3 regions of the Arthrobacter sp. PGP41 genome follow, and region 1 is predicted to be linked to each of the others. Evidence: riboswitches for the same ligand, from Rfam matches in the RefSeq annotation. Region 1 holds a riboswitch; each other region holds the start of a gene.
What was found. Region 1 has a riboswitch for thiamine pyrophosphate ahead of C3B78_RS18325 (ECF transporter S component). Riboswitches for the same ligand answer to the same signal wherever they lie in the genome.

Region 1 (7,128 bases):
GGCTGAACACCGTTCGGCGTGCTGCTAGACGATGTCCTGGCTCTTGGCGAACCGGGTGATGGCGCGCTGGGTGCCACGGTTTGCCAGGACCTGGATGATGGTGCTCACCGAGGCAGAGATCAGGGCGAACGTCAGAGCCGAGTGAAGGCTCGTGGGGACGTCCTCGTGCTTGCCGGTGGGGGGCTTCCGGCCGGTGGTCTTTTCCCAGATGGCGTTGACGAGCTTGGTGCCGACAAAGCCTGCGCCGAGGCTCACGCCAGTGCCGAGCAGCTTGATGAAAAGGTTCATTCCTAGTACTCCTTGCGGGCGGAAAACGGGCTGTCCCTAGCCTAACCGGCGATTGCGGCCGGCCGGTGCAGGCGCTGCTCAGGTTGCCGGGGGTTCCGTCCGGAACTTGACCATCTTGTGCGTCCCATCGCAATAGGGCTTGATGGCTGACGCCCCGCAGCGGCACAGTGCCACGGTTTTCCGTTCACGGGGCAACGGTTCCCCGGAGGGCGTGACGATCTCGAAGTCGCCGCGCACAATCAGCGGACCGTCGGGGCACACCACGATGGAGCTCTCGGCCGGTTCCTGGTTCATTCGCGCTCCTGTTTGAGGTTGCCGGGGGTGATGGACGGCGGCGGGGAACTTGCGCCGCTCATGCTGCTGCCGGCACTGCCGCCCTTAGTGAGGTCCCGCCGTTCTCCCAAGACTGCAGGAGATGGGCGGACAGCCTGCCGTCCAGCGCCATGGCTGCCGTGGCACCGAACAGTACATCTCCAAGAAGTCCTGGTTCGGCTTCCACCAGGCCGCCGGCCAGGTCGCGGCCGGCGATCTGCTCGTGGACGGCGTCTGCTTCCACGTGTTCATCGAAATAGTGGGTGACGGCGGCATCGAAACCATGCCGCCGGAAGCCGCTGCCGTATAGGCGGTTGGGCTGGGAGGAGGTCATCTCATAGATGGCCAGGTGCCCGGTGATGGCACCCCGCAACCGGCGGTTAAGCCCGAACAGGGACATCAGGTTCACTGCGGCGAGGGAGACGGCCGGGACGGAATCGACGTAGGCGCCGTATTCGTCCGCCATCCCCAGGCCCCGCAGGGTGCGGGCGAAAAGTGCGCTGTGCATCCGTTCGGGACGTCCGCCGCCGTACTCATCCGCCTGGATTTCCACCAGCGCGGCCTTGGGGCGCCCGGCGAGCCGGGGAATGGCAAAGGTATGGGGATCGGCCTCCTTCAGCTGGTAGATGGACTTATGGATCAGGAATTCCTTGAGCTGATCCAGGCTGGCCTTCTTCGCCACGTACCGGGAGAGGCTGGGGCCGGTATCTCGGGCTGCGAGGCCGAACAGGACATCGGCCACAGCGTCGCTGGTGGGACGCGAGGCCGCGGGAAGCTCCAGTTCGCCGGCTGCTTCACGGGCGGTCCGCCTGAGCGCGGCCTCGAACGGCTTTTCCAGCAGCTGGCGGACCTGGATCAGTCCCGGCGCCCATTCCCACTCATCGCTGACGCCTGCGAGCCCGGTGTAGTGGAGCTCGTAGAGGCAGAAGAGCGTCAGCTGGAGGTCGTCATCGCCGATGATGTCCGGGGTGGCGGCCAACTGGCTGCTGACCGCCCGGTGCAGCCCCGCGGCGCGGTCATCGGCAGTTCCGGCGTCGGCGGTTCGGCCGTCGGGGCGGGTGCCAATGGAGCAGGGTACCTCCGTGAGAAGGGCGAACAAGGCGGCGCTGGCGGGACCGCGCGCTTCAGGGATTTTCATAGTGCTCCTTCAGGTCCGGCGTTGGTGCCGGTTCCGCGACGTCGTTGCTGGGGCTTCCGGGCCGGTTGCTGCTATCGCTGCTGCCAACGCCTGCGGGGACAGCGGGGCCTCGGGCAGCCAGGGTGATGGCCAGCGCAATCATGGCCAGGCCGAGGGCCAGGTGCAGCCAGTCGTCCGCGTTGTTCGCAGGGAGGAAGTTGGCAGGCGTGGTGTCACCCGCCAGGAAGCCGTACAGCCAGAGGAGCAGATAGGCCACGCCGCCGTAGATAAGGAAGTTCCTGGCTTGGGGATGCGTCCGCGCCATCAGGACCCCTGCAAGCCCGAAGACCAGGTGTACCGCGTTAAGGAGCACGGACACCTGGAAGACGCCCAGCAGCAGCGCCCCTGAACCAGGTCCGGCAAGGCCCAACGAGCCATAGTTGGAGGTAACGCCGGGGATGAAGCCCAAGATGCCCAACAGGAAGAAGACCGTGCCAATTCCGAGGGCGGCATTTTGCAGGCGTGTTCGGGGGCCCGTCAGGCGGGTGCTGGCTGCCATGTCCTGTTCTCCTCAAAACCCGGGAGACAACATAGTAAGCATGATTACTAAATAAATGCTAAGCAGCCTTTGTGTTTCTGCTGCCGGGTGGACGTGCGTCCAGCGTGCGGGTCGCTCCGCCAGCATGGCATCAGTCCGCTCCCGCGGAGCGGAGGATTTCACGCAGGGCCTCGACCACCAGGTCGTGATCCTGCACCTGGGGAAGCCCCGAAACCGTAACAGTGGCCACGGCGCCCACTCCGGTGACGTACAGCGGGAAGGAGCCGCCGTGCGCGGCGTACCGGCGCTGGTCGAACCAGCCCTGGTCCTCGATCCGGCCGCCGCGAAGCCGGCCGCGCAATCCCACCAGCAGTGAGGGGATCTCGTACCGTGCCGCAGTGCGCTGCTTCGCCCGGATCCAGTGATCGTTATCCGGCGTCGCACCGGGCAGGGCCGCATGGAACAGCACCTGCTGGCCCTTGGTGATGTCAATCGCGATAGGCAGCCCGCGCTCCTTCCCCAGCTCCACCAGGAGCAGTCCCAGGTTCAGGGAGTCGTCCAGGGAGAAGCCGGGAAACTGCAGTTCCCGGACTTCGCCTTCAATCCGGGCGATCAGTGCCGCCAAAGATCCCTCCGGCTGGATGGCATCGGAATCCGGGTCGAAGTCGGTCACATGCGGGGGATTGGCAGCCATGGCCCACAATCTACCCCCGCCGCGGTGTAAACTGGCAACGCCCAACAGGGTATTTCTGCAACGAATCATTTCAAGCAAAAGCAACATTCAACGACAGGGGAGCGCCGCCGTCGGGCATCACTGGCAATGCCAGGATCCGCAGGTGGGCGCTGAGAGTGCGGGCAGCCGCAGACCCTCGAACCTGATCCGGTTAGTACCGGCGCAAGGGAGTCGAGTTCTCGAAGTGCGCGCAGCGGCAGCATAGCCGGCAGCCGCGTCCACTTTCCCCTCCTGTTCCTCAGGAGGATCACATGGCAACAACAGCAGTCAAGAAGACCAGCAGCAAGTCCTGGCGAGTCGTGGACATCGTGGTGGCGGCCCTCATTGCCATTGCCGGCGGCGTCATTTTCTGGGCCTGGTCCCAGGGCGCGGCCGCAGTGTCCGGCCCCATGAACGCCACCTACCCGCCACTGACCGGCCTGATCGCCGGCGGCTGGATGATCCCGGCCGTGCTGGGCATGCTCATCATCCGCAAGCCCGGCGCCGCGCTGTTCTGCGAGACGGTAGCCGCCACCGGTGAGCTGCTCATGGGGTCCCAGTACGGGGCTTCCGTGCTGTTCTCCGGCTTCGTCCAGGGCCTCGGCGCCGAGATCATCTTCGCCATCTTCGTGTACCGGAAGTTCAACCTGCCCGTGGCACTGCTGGCCGGTGCCGCCGCCGGTCTCTTCTGCGGCCTCAACGACTCCTTCGCTCCGTGGGGCTGGAACATCGCCTACTCCGGCGGGGACAAGCTGGTGTACATCGTCTTCACCGCCATCTCCGGCGCGATTATCGCCGGCGCCCTGTCATGGATCGCCACCCGCGGGCTGGCCAGGACCGGAGTCCTGAGCTCGTTCGCGTCGCGGAAGGCAGCAACGGAGCCTGTCTTCTCCTGATGTCCGCACCTTCCCGCCAGGGCGCGCCCACCGCAGTGCGTCCCGCCGCCGTCGCGGCCCGCGGCTGGGGCTGGCGGCATGCCGGGCGCGCCAAGCCGGCGGTCCATGCCCTCGACCTGGACATCCGCCCGGGAGAGCGGGTGCTGCTGTTGGGGCCTTCCGGCGCAGGCAAGTCCACCCTCCTCCATGCTTTGGCGGGGGTCCTGGGGGATGTGGACGACGACGGCGGCGCGGCCGGCGATTCCGACGAGTCGGGTTCGCTGCTGGTTGACGGAGCCTCCCCCCGCGAGCAGCGCGGGCGCGCCGGCCTCATGCAGCAGGACCCCGAAACGCAGGTGGTCCTGTCCCGCGTGGGTGACGACGCCGCCTTCGGCGCCGAGAACCTCGCCGTGCCCCGCCACGCCATCTGGAGCCGCGTGCACGAGGCGCTGGACGACGTCGGACTTTCCCACCTCCCGCTGGACCATCCAACGTCGGTACTCTCCGGCGGGCAGAAACAGCGGCTGGCGCTCGCGGGCATCCTTGCCATGCGTCCCGGTCTCATCCTGCTGGACGAGCCGACGGCGAACCTGGACCCGGCCGGCGTGCTGGAGGTCCGCGACGCCGTGGCGCGATGCCTGGACAAAACCGGCGCCACGCTGGTGGTGGTGGAGCACCGGGTGTCCGTGTGGAAGGACCTGGTGGACCGGATTGTGGTGCTGCAGCCCGGCACCGACGCGAAGGACGCCGTGCTGCTGGACGGCCCGCCGGACCAAGTGCTCAGGGAAGCCCGGAGCATGCTGATTGCCGCCGGGGTGTGGGTGCCCGGCTATGTCCCGGACACCCGGCTGCGTGCGGCGGATCCGGCCCGGGGGACGGGTGGCCTCCTGCTCGCTGCCGAGGAGCTGGCGGTGTCCCGTGAACGGGCGGGGCGCAGCGGCTTCCGGAAGGTGCCGCCGGTACCCGTGCAGGCGGATATTTCCGCCCAGGTCCGTGCCGGGCAGGCCTTGGCGGTGACGGGGCCGAACGGGGCAGGGAAGTCCACGCTTGCCCTGACGCTCGCCGGGCTTCTCGAACCCGTGGCCGGGAAGGTTTCGGCCACGCTGGACCTGAGCCGCGGCGCCGGAATAGACCCGTACAAGTGGAAAGCCGAGCAGCTCATCGAGCGGATCGGCACCGTGTTCCAGGAACCCGAGCACCAGTTCGTCACCGGGAAGGTGCTGGACGAACTGATGTTTGGCCCACGGCACCTTGGCCATGGCGGGGAGCGCGTGGACGAGCTGCTGGAGCGCCTGCGGCTCACCCACCTTGTGGACGCCAACCCCTACACGCTTTCGGGCGGGGAGAAGCGGCGGCTGTCCGTGGCGACGGTCCTGGCTGCGCATCCCCAGGTGCTGGTCCTGGACGAGCCTACGTTCGGCCAGGATGCCAACACGTGGGCGGAGCTGGCATCCTTCCTGTCCGAGCTGCTGGACGGCGGCACCGCCGTGGTCTCCGTGACCCATGACGCCGAGTTCACGGCCGCGCTGGGCGGAACGGAACTGCGGATGGCTCCGGCGGAAACGGCGGCACCATGAGGCAGGAGCTGAACCTGCGCGGCAACAATGCGCTGCTGGCCAGGGCGAACCCCCTCAGCAAGTTCGCCGCCGTCTTCCTCATCACGGCCGTGCTGGCACTCTCCATCGACTGGGTGTCCGCATCGGTGGCGCTGGCCTTTGAAGTCCTGCTGTTTCCCCTGGCCGGCCTGACGCCCGCCCTGCTGTGGCAGCGCGGCTGGCCGCTGATCCTCGCCGCCGCAGTGGGAGGCTGGAGCACCTCCATCCTGGCGCCGGACAGCGGAAAGACGCTGGTCGACGTCGGCATCTGGACCATGAGCGAAGGGTCCCTGGAGCTGGGCGTGGGCTTCACGCTGCGGGGGCTGGCGATTGCCCTGCCGGCAGTGCTGCTGATGAGCTGCACCGACCCCACAGACCTCGCTGATGCGCTGGCGCAGAAGGCGCGCCTCCCGCACCGGTTCGTGCTGGGAACCCTCGCCGCCATGCGGCTGGTGGGCCTGATGGCCGAAGAATGGCAGACCATCGGGATGGCCCGCCGCGCGCGGGGGGTGGGTTCCCGCGGCAGTGCCCTGCAGCGCGTGAAGGCGACGCTGGGGCAGAGCTTCGGGCTGCTGGTCCAGGCGATCCGCCGGGCCTCGAGGCTCGCGGTGACCATGGAAGCCCGCGGCTTTGGCGGCGGCCGCCGGACGTGGGCCCGCGAATCGACCTACAGCGTGTTGGATGCGTGGGTTATTGCCGGCGGTGTGGTGATGGCGGCAACAGCGGTTTTTGCCTCCGTCTCCCTGGGCACCTGGAACATGGTGTGGCTGGGGAACTGACAGCCGGCCAGGCCTACGGGCACGAAGAGTCGTAGTCGGAACCCCTCGATACAAACTGGGTCAACTCCACCTCGCCGCCGCCGGTGAGGGGCGCAGACGCACTGGCCATCGCTGCTCCTTACGCGTTCCGGGATCCTGCCGGCCAGCTCGGGAGTGAGTAAAGGTTGCTCGACCCGCTGACAGTTCTGTCCGGTTGGCGTCCTTGTCCGTGTACGACCAGCTGTTTTCGGTCTCCACATCCAGCCAAGGAGCGATTGCACTCCCTCTCCCGGGGAGGGCGCCGCGTACGCTGGCGAGCCGCAGATGAGGAGCTGGGCCGCGAGTAACAGTGCCGCCATTCCTGGCACGCTCCGAGTGCTCCGGGCCGGAAATGCCCCGCTACCTGGCATGGGCGGTGCTGGTGTTCGGCGCATACTGCCTCCCTTGCCGTTGGACCAGCGTCAGTCTCCCGCCCTTGAAGGGCTCGGTCAAGGAATCCGACGCCCTTCGATCGCATCGTTCGGGTAAACGCTCTTCGGCGGCTGCTGATTAGGCCGGATAACCGGGGCGCTTAACTCATTTATGATATAAACTTGAGTATGACGCAGGAAACCGCTGAACACGTTGCCGCCATGTTGAGGGATGCCCGGGCCGAGAAGGGCTGGACCCAAGGACAGTTGGCTGCCGAGCTGGGGACGAGCCAGAGCGCCGTTGCCCGCATGGAACAGGGCAAGCAGAACCTGAGCCTGAAAATGATCCAGCGCCTTGAAGCGATCTTCGACAGGAGCATCGTGAACGTGGGCAAGCCGCAGATGACCCACCTGCGCGTTGAAGGCGGGCGCACCCTTTCGGGTTCGGTGGACGTCAACAGCAGCAAGAACGCCGGAGTGGCTTTGCTGTGCGCCAGCCTCATCAACCGGGGAACCACCATTC
Region 2 (7,128 bases), 1.0 Mb from region 1:
CCCCGCGTCCCGCAGGGCAGCGGTCCGCCCGGCTTCCGCGTGACGAGCGGCGCGCGCAGCTCCTCAACGCAGCCCAGGAAGTGTTCGTGGCCAATGGGTACCACGGTGCGGCCATGGACGAGATCGCCGAGACGGCGCACGTCAGCAAACCTGTCCTGTACCAGCACTTTCCGTCAAAGCGCGAGCTGTACCTCGCCTTGCTGGAAAGCCATCTGGCCTCGCTTACCGAACTGATGCTGGGCGCCCTGAACTCCACCACCGATAATGACGAGCGCGTGCAGGCCGTCATGCGTGCCTACTTCCAGTTCATCGCCAGCGATGACCAGGCCCACCGGCTGGTGTTTGAATCCGACCTGATCAACGACCCCGACGTCAGCTCGCGGCTGGAGACTTTCAACAGGACGTTCGCCGATGCCATCGCACGCGTCATCGCCGAGGACACCAAGCTCCCCCATCTCGAGGCACAGCTGCTGGGCCGGGGGCTGGCAGGGATGGCCCAGGTCAGCGCCAGGTACTGGCTGGAAACTGACGGCAACCTGGACATCAATGTGGCCAGCGACCTCATCTACCGTTTAGCTTGGCGCGGAATCTCTCGCTTCCCCAAAGAGTCCTAGACTACAAATAAGACAACACCTCGTAGAGAAGCACGAGAAACTTTGACTGGCTGGGAGGCCCCTGTGGAGATTAAGATCGGCGTTCAGAACGTTGCCCGCGAAATTGTGCTCGAATCAACCGAGGACGCGGATTCTGTGGCCAAGGTCGTGGGGGAAGCGATCACAACGGGCAACGAACTGCGACTGAAAGATGAAAAGGGACGCCTGATCATTGTTCCCGGCGGCGCGCTTGGCTACGTGGAAATCGGTGCAGAAGAGGCACGGCGCGTAGGTTTCGGCCAGTTCTAGCGCCCGGCCACAGAACCCCGTCCGCAGCTCGAGGAGAACCATGCTTTCGCTGACCATCGTTGTACTGGCCGCCGCCGCGGCAGGCTTCATTGTCTGGGCCAACGACAAGCGGCATGCCAAGTATGGTGCAGGCCTGCCCGCCGGGGTCGCCGTGGGAGTGGCGGCCTTGAGCTGGACCATCCTGGTGGCGGCCGGGTTCGGCTACCTGCCGGGGCTGACGTGGATGCCGTGGGTCCTGCCAATCGTGCTGGGCGCAGGCGCCGCAACAGGGGCAGCGGTGTACCTCGGCCGCACGCGTGCGCGCCGGGACGCGGAAAGGCTTACGGCGATCCTCCGGGCGTAGGGCCGGCGCAAGGCAACCGGCAGCAGTGGCCGCCATCCCGTAAGGGGTGGCGGCCACTGCTCCTTAGGGACCAGTTGTTGGTGACGAGGCTACTGGCGCCCGGGCACGTACTTCGCCGGCTCGGCAACGGCCCCCGACGCTGCCGCAGCTTCACTTGCTCCCGCAGCTGCCGCGATGTCCCGGTCAGTCACCTGTCCCCCTGCGTCGTGGGACGTGTAGCGGATAAAGACGCGGTTGTAACGCCAGTCGAGGTCGGGATGGTGGTTTTGTTCCTCGGCCAGACGTCCGACGGCGGCAATCAGCTCAAGTGCGGCAACCGCCGTCGGCATCTTGAAGACAGTGACCAATCCGCCATTGTCGGCCCGCCAATCAGGCAGTCCAGCCAAGGCTTCGTCGACTCGTTCCGGGGGAAGGGCGTCTTTGCCGGCCACTGCTGCTCCTTGAGTCAAGGCGCCAGCCGGTGGACAGCGGGGCCTACAAGAACTCGGCCCGGCCTTCCATCGCCGACGACGCCAGCGCATGTTCACGGCGAGGTATGCGACCTGCCGCTTTCGCCAGCCTACCTGCGATGACGGCATGCTTGAAGGCCGCGCCCATCATGGCCGGATCCTGTGCCCGGGTCACCGCCGTGGCCAGGAGCACGGCGTCACATCCGAGTTCCATCGCCAGGGCGGCGTCGGATGCGGTACCGATGCCCGCATCCAGCACCACCGGAACCGAGGCCCGGGACACGATGAGCTCGATGTTGTGCGGGTTAAGGATGCCCAGGCCGGTGCCAATGGGCGAGCCGAGCGGCATGACCGCGGTGGCTCCCAGGTTCTCGAGCCGAAGCGCCAGGACGGGGTCGTCATTGGTGTAGGCGAAAACCTTGAATCCCCGGCTGACCAGCTGCTCGGTGGCGTCCACGAGTTCCACGGCATCCGGCAGGAGGGTGTGTTCATCAGCGATGACTTCCAGCTTCACCCAGTCGGTTTCCAAGGCCTCCCTGGCAAGCTCCGCGGTGAGGACAGCGTCCCGGGCAGTGAAGCACCCCGCCGTGTTGGGGAGGACCTTGATGCCGTGGTCCACGAGCAGCTGGAAAAGCGAGCCGGCCTCATGGGGTGAATAGCGCCGCATGGCCACGGTGGTGAGCGAGGTGCCGGAAGCCAGGAGCGCGGCGCCAAGGCCCTCCAGGCTGGGCGCGCCGCCGGTGCCCATGATGAGCCGGGATCCGAGCGCGACGCCGTCGATCACCAGGGGGTCATGAAGGTCCGGCCGGGTGCCGGCGAGGGTGCTGCGGGTTTCCATCATGGTGGTCAGCCTCCCTGTACTGCCGTGACAAGTTCGACGTCGTCACCCTCGGTGAGCGCGGTGGCAAACCACTGGCTCCGTGGCACCACGTGGGCGTTGCGCGCCACGGCGACGCCCAGCTTCCGGCCATCGGTGGCCTGGCCGTCAGCCGCCAGTGCGCGGCCGGTGACCTCGGTGACGAGCGTGGTGATGGATGCGCCGTCGGCGACTGTATGTCCGGTTCCGTTCAGGGTGATGTTCATGCTGTCTCCTTGGGGTTGGGTGGGGTGGCCGCTGCAGCAGGCCGAACAGCGGCGCCGGAAAAGCGGCCGGGGTTGAAGGGGGCCCAGCGGGGGTCCGCCCTGCCTTCGAGCAGGTCCCGGCATATCGCGGCCGCTGCCGGGGTGAGGAGGACGCCGTGGCGGAAGAAGCCGGTGGCAATGATCAGCCCTTCCACGTGGCTTTGACCTGCAGGGCCGTCCTCCAAGGGGACCCGCCCGAGCAGCGGGGCGTTGTCAGGTGTGCCGGGACGGGCCCGGGCTGTGCATTCCAGCAGCTCAAGTTCTGCGACCGCAGGCACCAGGACCTGGGCGTCGCGCAGCAGCTGGTAGACGCTCCCTGCCGACACTGCCCCGGCGCTGGTTCCGCTGTCCTTCTTCCCCAGTGCGTCCTCACGCTGCGTTGCCCCGATCACCACGGTGCCGTCCTGCCGGGGGACGATGTACACAGGGATCCCGCGGACCAGTCCGCGCACGGTGGAAGTCAGCAGCGGCTGGAGGTGGGAGGGGACGGCGAGGCGAAGAATGTCGCCGTGGACCGGGCGCAAGGGCAAGTGCAGGTTTTCCGGCAGCCCGGTGAGGGCCGCGGCGTGCAGTCCGTTGGCCACCACCGTCTCCCTGGCCGCCACCGTTCCTCCGCCCTCCAGCGTGACGCCGGCGACGGCTCCGTCCCGCCAGAGCAGGCCCGCTGCCCGGTCCGGAACGGCGTAGCCCTCGGCGGCGCCGGCCACGAAGCTTCCGCCGCTCCCGGTTCCGCCGGTGTGCCGGGCCAGGGCACGGCGGAGGCAGGCCACCAGCAGCCGGGGATCCACCTGGTGGTCCGCCGGTGTATCCAGCGCCGAGGCAATGGCCGGGCTCAACAGCGGCTCCCGGCGCCGGGCTTCACGGATGGTGAGGGGCTCAACCGTCAGCCCGTTGGCCTGCTGCACCCCGCGCAGGTCCAGCAGCGCCTGCCGGTCCGCGGCGTCGGCACCCAGGGCGAGGGTCGGCGTCGTAAGATAACCGGGATCCGAACCGGCGGCCGCGGCGAGGCCTGCGGCAAAACCCGGCCAGCGCCCGGAGGCCTCCAGCATGAGTTCCAGGAGGTCCTCCTCCTGGTAGTGCAGCTCGCTCACCGGGGCAAGCATCCCCGCCGCGGCCCAGCTGGCACCGGATCCGGGGGCGTCATCGATGACCACCGCTGAATGCCCGGACCTTCTCACCTCCCAGGCGATGCCGTGGCCGATGACTCCCCCGCCGATGACCGCAACGTCGGCCTCCAGTGAAGAGCCGGGCGCGGGCCGGTACGGGGCTTCGAGCGCATTGGGCATGAGTGTCTCCTTCCCTACGCCGGTATTAGCCGGATCAGGTCAAGCGGTCGGCTCTGACGCCCTCTCAGCCCGGCGCTTTATGACAGCTGCCGCGGCTCCCGCAGTACGAGGCCAAGTGTAGAGGAACTAGGCTGGCACCCATGAATGTGTCCCGCCCTCCTGCCGCTGCATCCCCCGTCCCTGCTACAAACGCCTTTCTCAACGCCGGAGGCGGTTCCGGCGTGCAGGCCGCGCGCCTTTACCTCTGCACGGACGCGCGCCGGGAACAGGGCGATTTCGGGCAGTTCGTCGATGCCGCCTTCGCAGGCGGGGTGGACATCATCCAGCTGCGGGACAAGTCCATCGAAGCCGCCGAGGAGCTGGAGCTCCTGGCCGTACTCAAGGAATCGGCGGTGCGCCACGGCCGGCTGTGGGCGGTGAATGACAGGGCGGACGTCGCAGTGTTGTCCGGAGCCCCGGTATTCCACATCGGCCAAAAGGACCTGCCCCTCAAGGCGGCCCGGACGCTGTTGAACGGCAACGCGGCCATCGGCCTGTCAAGCCACAGCCCGGAGCAGGTGGACGCCGCCCTGGCTGCCGCCGCCGGCCCCTCGGCGCTGGACTACTTCTGCGTGGGGCCGCTCTGGGCAACTCCCACCAAGCCCGGACGGGCCGCCGTCGGGCTTGACCTGGTGAGGTACGCCGCCGCTGCTGTTGCAGGGGCGGAAGGGCAGGAGGACACGTTTGACAGCGGTGTGCCCTGGTTCGCGATCGGCGGCATCGACCACTCCAATGTTGAAGAGGTGGTGGAAGCCGGCGCACGCCGGATCGTGGTGGTCCGGGCCATTACTGAGGCTGATGATCCGGCCGCGGCCGCTGCCTCGCTCCGCAGCGCCCTGGACGGCGCCCGCCCATAACCCCGCACCGGACGGCTGTGCCTCTCCCGGCCGCTTCCGTGCACTATTGACGAAATTCGGGCTACGCTGATTTTCGTGTCACATCATCGGCTGGCCCCCAGTGTCCACGAGCACACCAATGCCCTCGAAGCGGCGCTGGGCGCGCTCCGGAGTGAGCTTGAGCTGCCGGGCGCGTACCCTGACGATGCCGTGAAGGACGCCGAGGCCGCCGTGTCCGCATTGCAGCTGCCGTCCCATGACCTGACGTCCGTTGAATTCATCACCATCGATCCGGCGTCGTCCACCGACCTGGACCAGGCGCTGTTCATCGAGCGCGACGGCGGCGGCTACCACGTTCTCTACGCCATCGCCGACGTGCCGGCGTTCGTTGCCCCGGGCGGCCCGCTGGACGCTGAGACGCGGCGCCGGGGACAGACCTTTTACACGCCGGACGGCCGCATCCCGCTGCATCCGGAAGTGATCAGCGAGGGGGCGGGAAGCCTCCTTCCGGGACAGGACTGTTCCGCGTTCGTGTGGGACTTCCGTCTTGACGGTGATGCGCAGGTCACTGCCGTCACGGTGCGGCGTGCCCGGATGCGCAGCCGCGCCAAGCTCAGCTACAAGGGCGCCCAGGCGGAACTTGACGGCGGCAGCCCCTCCCCTGTGCTGCTCCTCCTCAAAGAAGTGGGCCTCAAGCGCGTGGAACTGGAGCGTGCCCGGGATGGTGCCAGCCTGAACATGCCGGACCAGGAGATTGTCCAGCTTCCCGACGGCGGCTACCGGATTGCCGCCGCACCGCAGCTGCCCGTGGAGGACTGGAACGCCCAGATATCGCTGATGACCGGCATGGCAGCCGCGCAGCTCATGCTGGCCGGAAAAGTGGGCATCCTGCGCACCATGCCCGCCCCGGATGAGCGTTCCCTGAACCATTTCCGACTGCAGACAGAGGCCCTCGGAAAGCCGTGGGACGGCGAAGTCAGCTACGGCGAATACCTCCGCAGCCTGGACCCCACCCATCCCCGCCAGCTCGCAATCCTCCACTCCGCGGGGATGCTTTTCCGCGGGGCCGCCTATACGGCCTTCGACGGCACCGTCCCGGATGACGCCGTGCAGTCCGCCATCGGCGCAGCGTACGCCCATACCACCGCCCCGCTTCGCCGCCTGGTGGACCGCTTTGTGCTGGTCACCTGCGAGGCCTTGAGTAATGGCGGAGAGGTGCCCGGGTGGGTGCGGGATGCACTGCCGTCGCTTCCCGAGATCATGGCCGGCTCGGACCAGCTGGCATCCCGGATGGAGCGCATGGCGCTGGACACCGTGGAGGCGGCGCTGCTGATCAACCACGTCGGACAGGAGTTCGACGCGATCGTCATTTCAGGGTCGAAGCCCCAGAAGGAGAACGGGAACGGCGGCATAAGCCGGAACGGCAACGGCAAGGGCAAGAACGGCAACGGCGGCTCCGGGATCATCCAGATCGCCGAACCTGCAGTGACGGCGCGCTGCGCCGGAGAACTGGAGGCCGGAACCAAGGTCCGGGTGCGCCTCATATCCTCGGACATCGCCACGCGTGATGTGCATTTCGAACTGGTGCCGAAGGTGCCGTGAACCGGGGCGGTTTTGCGGCATAACCGGGCCGCAGCGCGGGCAAAAGCCGGATTTCCATGCCCTTGCGGCTAGACTGAAGGAGTAGAAATGGATGCCCGGTCGTTGATTTCCTTGATTTGAAACCAACAAGCCCGCCCCTACGCGATCTTGAGAACCACCCGCTGGTCACCAGTGCCAGCATAAAGATAGCCCGCGATCGGCTTCCACTGGAATTGCTTGCGCGCCTGAGCGTGCTCCGGAACGGCCTGCCGGCCGGCCCGTTGAGCAGGCAGCGCCATTGCCCAAATGAATAAGGAAACTCCCCGTGAGTGAATTGCATACCCACCAGCTTTTGACGGACGACTCCGGCACCGAAACGCTTGAGCCCGAAGAAACCATCATCTCCGACGAGAAGCCGCACGAGATTGAGGAGAAGTCCTTTGCGGACTTCAACGTCCGCGCCGACATCGTGGAGTCCCTGGCCGACGCCGGCATCACCCACCCCTTCCCCATCCAGGCCATGACCCTGCCGGTGGCACTCTCCGGACACGACATCATCGGCCAGGCCAA
Region 3 (7,128 bases), 1.4 Mb from region 1:
GACGTGCACCAGCGCAGCGCAGCGCTCCACGTGGCGGAGGAAGTGGTGGCCGAGGCCCTTGCCCTCACTGGCGCCTTCAATCAGCCCGGGCACGTCGGCGATGGTGAAGCGGACGTCGCCGGCCTGCACCACACCCAGGTTGGGAACCAGCGTGGTGAACGGGTAGTCGGCGATCTTGGGCCGCGCCGCGGACATGGCGGCGATGAGGCTGGACTTGCCGGCGGACGGGAACCCCACAAGGGCGATGTCCGCGATGGACTTCAGTTCCAGGACGATATCGCTGGATTCGCCTTCGATGCCGAGCAGGGCGAAGCCGGGGGCGCGGCGCTTCTGTGAGGAGAGCGCGGCGTTGCCCAGGCCGCCGATGCCGCCGGCTGCCGCCACATATTCGGTGCCTTCACCCACGAGGTCGGCGAGGACGGTACCGTCCTTGGACTTGACCACCGTGCCGTCCGGGACGGGAAGGATGAGCGTTTCGCCGTTCTTGCCGCCGCGCCAGTCACCCATGCCCGGACCGCCGTTGGTGGCGTGCCGGTGGGGCGCGTGGTGGTAGTCAAGGAGGGTGGTGGTCTGGTGGTCCACGCGAAGGATCACGTCGCCGCCATTGCCGCCGTTGCCGCCGTCGGGACCGCCCAGCGGCTTGAACTTTTCGCGGTGGACGGAGACGCACCCGTGGCCGCCGCTACCGCCGGATACGTGCAGTACTACCCGGTCTACAAAGCTGGCCACGTGGATCTCCTCAAAGCTGTTCCTCGGCACCCTCAGGCGCCAAGACGATTGTAATGCGGTTAAAAGAACAGTGGAGCGGACCATATGGCCCGCTCCACCGCTTCAGAACTGGTTGTTACTCTGCAGCTGCAGCAGCAACGATGTTGACGACGCGGCGACCGCGGCGGGTGCCGAATTCAACGGCGCCCGGGGTCAGGGCGAACAGGGTGTCGTCGCCGCCGCGGCCAACACCGGCGCCCGGGTGGAAGTGGGTGCCGCGCTGGCGGACGATGATCTCGCCGGCGGAAACTACCTGGCCGCCGAAGCGCTTGACGCCGAGGTACTGTGCGTTGGAGTCACGACCGTTGCGAGTGGAGCTCGCGCCCTTTTTATGTGCCATCTGAAATGCCTGCCTCTAAATTCTGGGGAATCTGCTGAAAAACCTGAACAGTAACGGAAGGTTACTTGATACCAGTGATCTTGACCTTGGTCAGTTCCTGGCGGTGACCCTGGCGCTTCTTGTAACCGGTCTTGTTCTTGAACTTCTGGATCACAATCTTAGGACCACGGAGGTCCTGGAGGATCTCAGCCGTAACAGTTACCTTGGCCAGGTCAGCAGCGGCGGAGGTGACCTTGTCACCGTCAACCAGGAGCAGTGCGGGCAGCTGAATGGTGCTGCCAGCTCCACCGGCGACGCGGTTCAGGGTAACGAAGTCTCCAACGGAAACCTTCTCTTGGCGGCCGCCTGCGCGGACAATCGCGTACACCACTTGGGAACTCACTTCTCTCGACGTTTATTACAAATTTGCGTGCGGAACCCGGTGCCTGAATTGGTTGGGCTCTCGCTGTGCCTCAACGCCGTGGGGTCATAACCCAAGTGTTGGCGTAAGCACCGAAGATCTAGAATACGCTAATTTTGCCTTCGGCCGCAAATGAGGCTGGTTCCGGCGGGTTGTCTGTGATAGGTACCACAACACATTTCCCTGGCCGGGGGGGTGCCCCACCATAGTACCGGTGCTGTGGCCGTGCGGCCGTCAGGAATGAAGGCGCGGCGCGTCGAAAAATTCAACTTCCAGCCGGCACGACTGCCTGAACGCCGCGGCCATGGCTGTCCGGTCCCCTGCGGAAGCTGCGCGGCCGGCCCCGTCCACAATGGCAACCGCCCTGCGGGTGGCCGCAGCGAAGTCCTCATCCGCGTACGTGCGCAGCCACTCCGCGTAGGGGTGGCCTGCTGGTTCCCCGGCAGCAACGAACTGGGCGTGAAGCGTCTTGCCCACCTCGGCGTACAGCCAGAAGCACGGCAGGACTGCTGCCGCCAGCACGGCGTAACTGCCCGACGCCGATGCCGCCACCAGATGGTCCACGTAGGACTTGGTCACGGGCCCCAGCCGCGGCTCAACGGTCCGTGTACTGAGCCAGGAGCGGTGCAGTTCAGATTCGACTTCGAGGCACTGCTGGGCGGAGCGCGCCCAGAAGAGCTGTTCGGCTTCCGTTGGGGCGAGGGCGCTGGCACGCGCGAGCACCCGTGAGTAGCCGTTAAGGTAGATGGCGTCCTGGGCCAGGTAGTAGCCAAAGTGCTTCTCGGCCAGGTCGCCGGAGGCCAGTCCCTGGATAAACCCCAGGGAATAGATGGCCTCCAGGTGCTTCTCCGCTTCAGCCCACAGCTGCGCTGCGAAGCTGCCCTCAGCAGGCTGCGGCTGAAGGTGGTGGAAGTGGTGGACGGGCCCGTTGCCTGTTCCCACCTGCAACGCCTGCGAAGCCTCCAGCGCGCCGGACAACCAGGGCTTGACCTCCCGGAGGGCTGCCTCCCAGTCCCCCAGCCGCACCTGGACTGTGGCCATGGCTGATGACAGCGAACAACCGGTGCCGTGGCTGTTCCGCGTGGCCACGCGCTTGCCCGGGACCACCACCACGTCCTGGCCAAGCGTGCCCGCAGTGCTGACAAGGGCGTCGGGGCATTCTTCCCCCGCCAAGTGCCCGCCCTTCACAAGCACCGTCGCCCCCGTGGCGGAGGAGAGCTCGCGGCCCTGTTCCAGGGCGCCTTCCCAGCTCTCCTGCACGTCCCCGCCCACCAGCATGGCAAGTTCAGTCAGGTTGGGCGTGATGAGGTGCGCCAGCGGCAGCAGCCCGCGTAGCGCGGCTTCGGCGGATTCCTGCAGGAGCCGGTCACCGCTGGTGGCCACCATGACAGGGTCCAAAACCACGACGCCGGGACGCACTTTTTCGAGCCACGCCCGGACAGCTTCGATCACCCCGCTGTCACCCAGCATCCCGATTTTCACGGCGTCGATGCTGATGTCCTCACTGAGCGCGTCAAGTTGCTGGGTAAGGAAGGCCGCGGGGGGAACGTGGACGCCGCGCACGCCGCGGGTGTTCTGCACGGTGAGGGCAGTGATGGCAGCCATTCCGAAGCCGCCGTGGGCCGCGATGCTTTTCAGGTCCGCCTGGACGCCGGCTCCGCCGGAAGGATCGGAGCCCGCAATGGAGAGGACCCGGGGCACGTCCCGCCGCTGGCCGGACTGTGTTGCAGGAGCAGGCGCTCCCTCAACGCTGGCAGCGGGCATTTCGAGAGTTGAAGACAAGAGACATCCCTTCGCCGGTGCTAGCCGGACAGGTTCAACGGGTGTGGATCTCAGCCGGCCCTCTGCGCGGCACCCCGTGTCGGTTCACCAGCCTAGCTTTTTTGCTGGGCTCAGGGCGAAGGTGACGCCGTGCGACTGTTGCGGCCTTAAATGCCGGATGCCCGGCCGCCCACGCGTGGTGGGCGGCCGGGCATCCTGGCGTGTCGCGTGCGGTGGCCTACAGCTCCGAAGCCGGAACCCCGACGCCCAGGATGATGGGTTCCGCGGCAGGCTTGGCGTTGCCTGCGGCGGGGGCACCTGCCTGGCCAGCTTCCGGCGCCTTTGCTGAGTGTGAGTGCCCTGCCGCCTCGGCGGGGACATTCTCGTGCTGCTGGACGGAGGTCTGGTTGGCCGCCCCCTGGGCGCGGCTGGCGCTGCGGTTGCGGCGTGCCCGGCGCGGGCGGGACTGTTCCACGGTGTGGTCGGAATAGTCCTTCTCCGGCGCGGCAGGGGCAGCCTGCAGCTGCTCGGACCGGACCCGCGGAGACTCCGCCCGCGGCGCCCGGACCTGTTCCGGTTCCCGCTGCGCCTGTTCCGGCGCCGGCAGTCCCGGCTGCCCGGCCGTGGCTTCGGCGGCCGGGGCGGGTTCACCGAGGTGGGCGAAGGCCTCAGCGAGGCGGTCCAGCGTCAGGGCGGGCTTCGGCTGCTGCTCCTCCGCGTGCTCCACGAACGGCAGTGCAACTTCCTCCCCGCCGAAGGTGAGGACGGCGGCGGGCCTGGAGGCGTCGCCGTCGTGCTTCCCTGTTTCCGCCGGCGCCGCGGGCTGGGCCTGCGGAGCCTGCCTGGCCGCGGCCACCTCGTCGTCGTGCAGATGGGCGGCGTGCGCTGCCGCAGCAATGTTGGCAAGGGCAAGCCGGGTGGCTTCGGCCTTGGCGTGCCGCTCGGCGTCCGTGGGGTCGGGGTGGACCGTGTGCACGTGGAGGGCAGCTGCGGGAGCAGCATCCACCTGCTGGCCGCCGCGGCCGCGGCGGCGCTTCCGGTCGGGACGGACGCCGGGCTGGCTGCTGTCCCCACGCTGCGCCTCAGTACGGTGGCTTTCGTTCCGGACGTCCGGGCGGGCGTCCGAGCGCTGAACATGGTGTTCAGCCGCCACGATGTTGGCCCGGCGGTGCTCCACGGGGTCATCGTGGGTCACCACGCCGCGGCCGGCGCAGGCCTCGCACTGCTCGCCAAACACTTCAAGGAGCCCGGTGCCCATCCGCTTGCGCGTCATCTGCACCAGGCCAAGCGACGTTACTTCGGCAACCTGGTGTTTGGTGCGGTCCCGTCCCAGGCACTCCACCATCCTGCGGAGGACGAGGTCGCGGTTCGATTCCAGGACCATGTCGATGAAGTCGATGACGATGATGCCGCCGATATCGCGCAGGCGGAGCTGGCGGACCACTTCCTCCGCAGCTTCCAGGTTGTTCTTGGTGACGGTCTCTTCAAGGTTGCCGCCGCTGCCGGTGAATTTGCCGGTGTTGACGTCCACCACGGTCATGGCCTCGGTGCGGTCGATCACCAGCGAGCCGCCGGAGGGCAGGAAGACCTTCCGTTCCAGTGCCTTGTGGATCTGTTCGTCGATCCGCCATGCGCTGAAGATGTCCTGGTCCTTGGTCCATTTCTCGAGGCGCCCCACGAGATCGGGAGCAACGTAGGTGACGTACGCCTCGATGGTGTCCCAGGCTTCCTCGCCGGAGACGATCAGCTTGGAGAAGTCCTCGTTGAAGACGTCGCGGACCACCTTGATGGTCAGGTCCGGTTCGCCGTACAGCAGCTCCGGAGCAAGGATCTTGGTGGACTTCGACTGGCTTTCGATACCTTCCCACTGTGCCCGCAGCCGGTTGATGTCGTGGGTCAGCTCTTCCTCGGAGGCGCCTTCCGCAGCGGTCCGGACAATCACGCCGGCCTGCTCGGGGAGGCGGTCCTTGAGGATCCGCTTGAGGCGGTTGCGTTCGACGTCGGGCAGCTTGCGGGAGATGCCGGTCATGGAACCGCCGGGAACGAAGACCAGGTAGCGGCCCGGCAGCGAGATCTGGCTGGTCAGGCGCGCGCCCTTGTGGCCCACGGGGTCCTTGGTGACCTGGACCAGCACGGTGTCGCCGGACTTGAGCGCGTTTTCAATGCGGCGCTGCTTGCCCTCGAGGTTCACGGCGTCCCAGTTGACTTCGCCGGCGTACAGGACGGCGTTGCGGCCGCGTCCGATGTCCACGAAGGCAGCTTCCATGGACGGCAGCACGTTCTGGACCTTGCCCAGGTAGACGTTGCCGATCAGGGAATCCTGCTGGGTCTTGGAGACAAAGTGCTCGGCCAGGACGCCGTCTTCCAGGACGGCAATCTGGATTCTGTCATCGCGCTGGCGCACGATCATCTGCCGGTCCACAGACTCCCGGCGGGCCAGGAACTCGGCTTCGGTAATGACGGTGCGGCGGCGGCCGGTGTCGCGTGATTCGCGGCGGCGCTGCTTCTTGGCCTCCAGGCGGGTGGAACCCTTGACGCTGGTGACCCGGTTGCTGACCGCGGGTTCGCTCACGGCGCGCGGTGCGCGGACGCGGGTCACCGTGTTGGGCGGATCCTCGTCTCCGCCGCCCGTCAGTTCAAGGTCCTGGTCGCCACGGCGGCGGCGGCGCCGACGGCGGGACGTCACGCCCTCGTCGGCCTGCGCACCGGATTCCTCATCGGCGTCATCGGCAGCATCGGTCTCTGCATCAGAGTTCTCGGCGTCTTCGCCGTCACGCTCACCGGTCCTGCTGCGTCCGCGGCGGCCGCGGCCGCGGCGCCTCCGGCGGTTACCGGCGTCGTCTGAATCGTCCTCGGTGTCCTCTTCTTCAGCTTCTTCCATGGCGGCCGGTGCGGGCCGGACTACGGCGCTGAGATCCGGGGCCTGGAACAGGACGGAGGTGGCGGAGCCGGGCTCCAAAAAGAGGGAGCCGAAAGGGCTTGCCGCGGCGGAGGCGGCTTCAGGTTTTGCAGCAGGGGCGGCTGCCGGTTCAGCTGCGGCAGCCGCCGGGCCGGCAACGGGTGCAGCTTCAGGGGCGGGTGCAGCTTCAGCGCGTGCAGCTTCAGGGGCGGGCGCAGCTTCAGCGGGTGCGGCTTCGGGGGCGGGTGCAGCTTCAGCGCGTGCGGCTTCAGCGGGTGCGGCTTCTGCCGCCGGCGTCTCTGCCTGCTCCGCCGCGGCCGCCACCGCGGGGGCGGAGGTCTTGCGGGTGGCAACCCGCCGGCGTCGGACGGGTTTTGCGTCCTCCCCGGCGGCTTCCGAAGGCGCGCCGGCTGACGCAGCCTGCGTGCCGGCGTCGTTACCGGCAGCGGCGGCTGCCTCCTCGGCGAAAGCCGGAAGCGGCTCGGCGGGGTCAACCTTCTTCCTGGAACGGCTCCTGCGGACGGGGGCCTTCGCCTCAGCGGCGTCAGGATCCGGCACTGCGTTCGTGCCGGGCTCTGCGGCCCTGGCCTCTGCCTGCACGGAATCTGCGCCCGCGACGTCTGTTTCGGCGAGGGCGTCACTGGCCTTGGGAGCGGCTTTCCGCCTGGTCCTCGTGGCCTTCTTCGGCTCGGCCGCGGCACCCGTGGCCGCTGCTTCATCGTTAACGGCTAAAACTTGTTCATTATCCATATGTGGCAACACTCCTGCCCCTGACGTACCGCCACATCCGGCACCCATTGGGGCACATATTGTCAAAACCCGCAGGCGTTGACAGAAGTCAAGTGGATACCCCCAGGTTCGCACCGGCAGTGGGGTGCGGCAGCCCGTGGGGGCCGGCAGGATGTTCAAAAACCCGTTGTTTCCAAATGCCACAACCAGGTGCCGCCCAATGGAGTTGCG

Region 2: another riboswitch for thiamine pyrophosphate. It lies ahead of thiO (glycine oxidase ThiO); the one in region 1 lies ahead of C3B78_RS18325 (ECF transporter S component).
Region 3: another riboswitch for thiamine pyrophosphate. It lies ahead of thiD (bifunctional hydroxymethylpyrimidine kinase/phosphomethylpyrimidine kinase); the one in region 1 lies ahead of C3B78_RS18325 (ECF transporter S component).

The regions. Positions count from the first base shown of each region.
Region 1 is NZ_CP026514.1:3,987,190-3,994,317, reverse strand. Features, by position in the region: gene mnhG (monovalent cation/H(+) antiporter subunit G) at 1-6, shown strand, start outside; gene C3B78_RS18350 (DUF4235 domain-containing protein) at 25-288, opposite strand; gene C3B78_RS18345 (CDGSH iron-sulfur domain-containing protein) at 367-582, opposite strand; gene C3B78_RS18340 (iron-containing redox enzyme family protein) at 641-1,738, opposite strand; gene C3B78_RS18335 (DUF4383 domain-containing protein) at 1,725-2,276, opposite strand; gene C3B78_RS18330 (heme-degrading domain-containing protein) at 2,407-2,949, opposite strand; TPP riboswitch at 3,035-3,175, shown strand; gene C3B78_RS18325 (ECF transporter S component) at 3,240-3,863, shown strand; gene C3B78_RS18320 (ABC transporter ATP-binding protein) at 3,863-5,419, shown strand; gene C3B78_RS18315 (energy-coupling factor transporter transmembrane component T family protein) at 5,416-6,216, shown strand; gene C3B78_RS18305 (UDP-N-acetylglucosamine 1-carboxyvinyltransferase) at 6,795-7,128, shown strand, end outside.
Region 2 is NZ_CP026514.1:2,943,292-2,950,419, forward strand. Features, by position in the region: gene C3B78_RS13355 (TetR/AcrR family transcriptional regulator) at 1-614, shown strand, start outside; gene C3B78_RS13360 (DUF3107 domain-containing protein) at 678-902, shown strand; gene C3B78_RS13365 (hypothetical protein) at 943-1,245, shown strand; gene C3B78_RS13370 (4a-hydroxytetrahydrobiopterin dehydratase) at 1,335-1,676, opposite strand; gene C3B78_RS13375 (thiazole synthase) at 1,720-2,532, opposite strand; gene thiS (sulfur carrier protein ThiS) at 2,541-2,777, opposite strand; gene thiO (glycine oxidase ThiO) at 2,774-4,102, opposite strand; TPP riboswitch at 4,097-4,214, opposite strand; gene thiE (thiamine phosphate synthase) at 4,243-4,998, shown strand; gene C3B78_RS13395 (RNB domain-containing ribonuclease) at 5,074-6,579, shown strand; gene C3B78_RS19715 (hypothetical protein) at 6,717-6,857, opposite strand; gene C3B78_RS13400 (DEAD/DEAH box helicase) at 6,884-7,128, shown strand, end outside.
Region 3 is NZ_CP026514.1:2,544,040-2,551,167, forward strand. Features, by position in the region: gene obgE (GTPase ObgE) at 1-729, opposite strand, end outside; gene rpmA (50S ribosomal protein L27) at 845-1,108, opposite strand; gene rplU (50S ribosomal protein L21) at 1,170-1,478, opposite strand; gene thiD (bifunctional hydroxymethylpyrimidine kinase/phosphomethylpyrimidine kinase) at 1,743-3,272, opposite strand; TPP riboswitch at 3,280-3,377, opposite strand; gene C3B78_RS11595 (Rne/Rng family ribonuclease) at 3,508-6,918, opposite strand.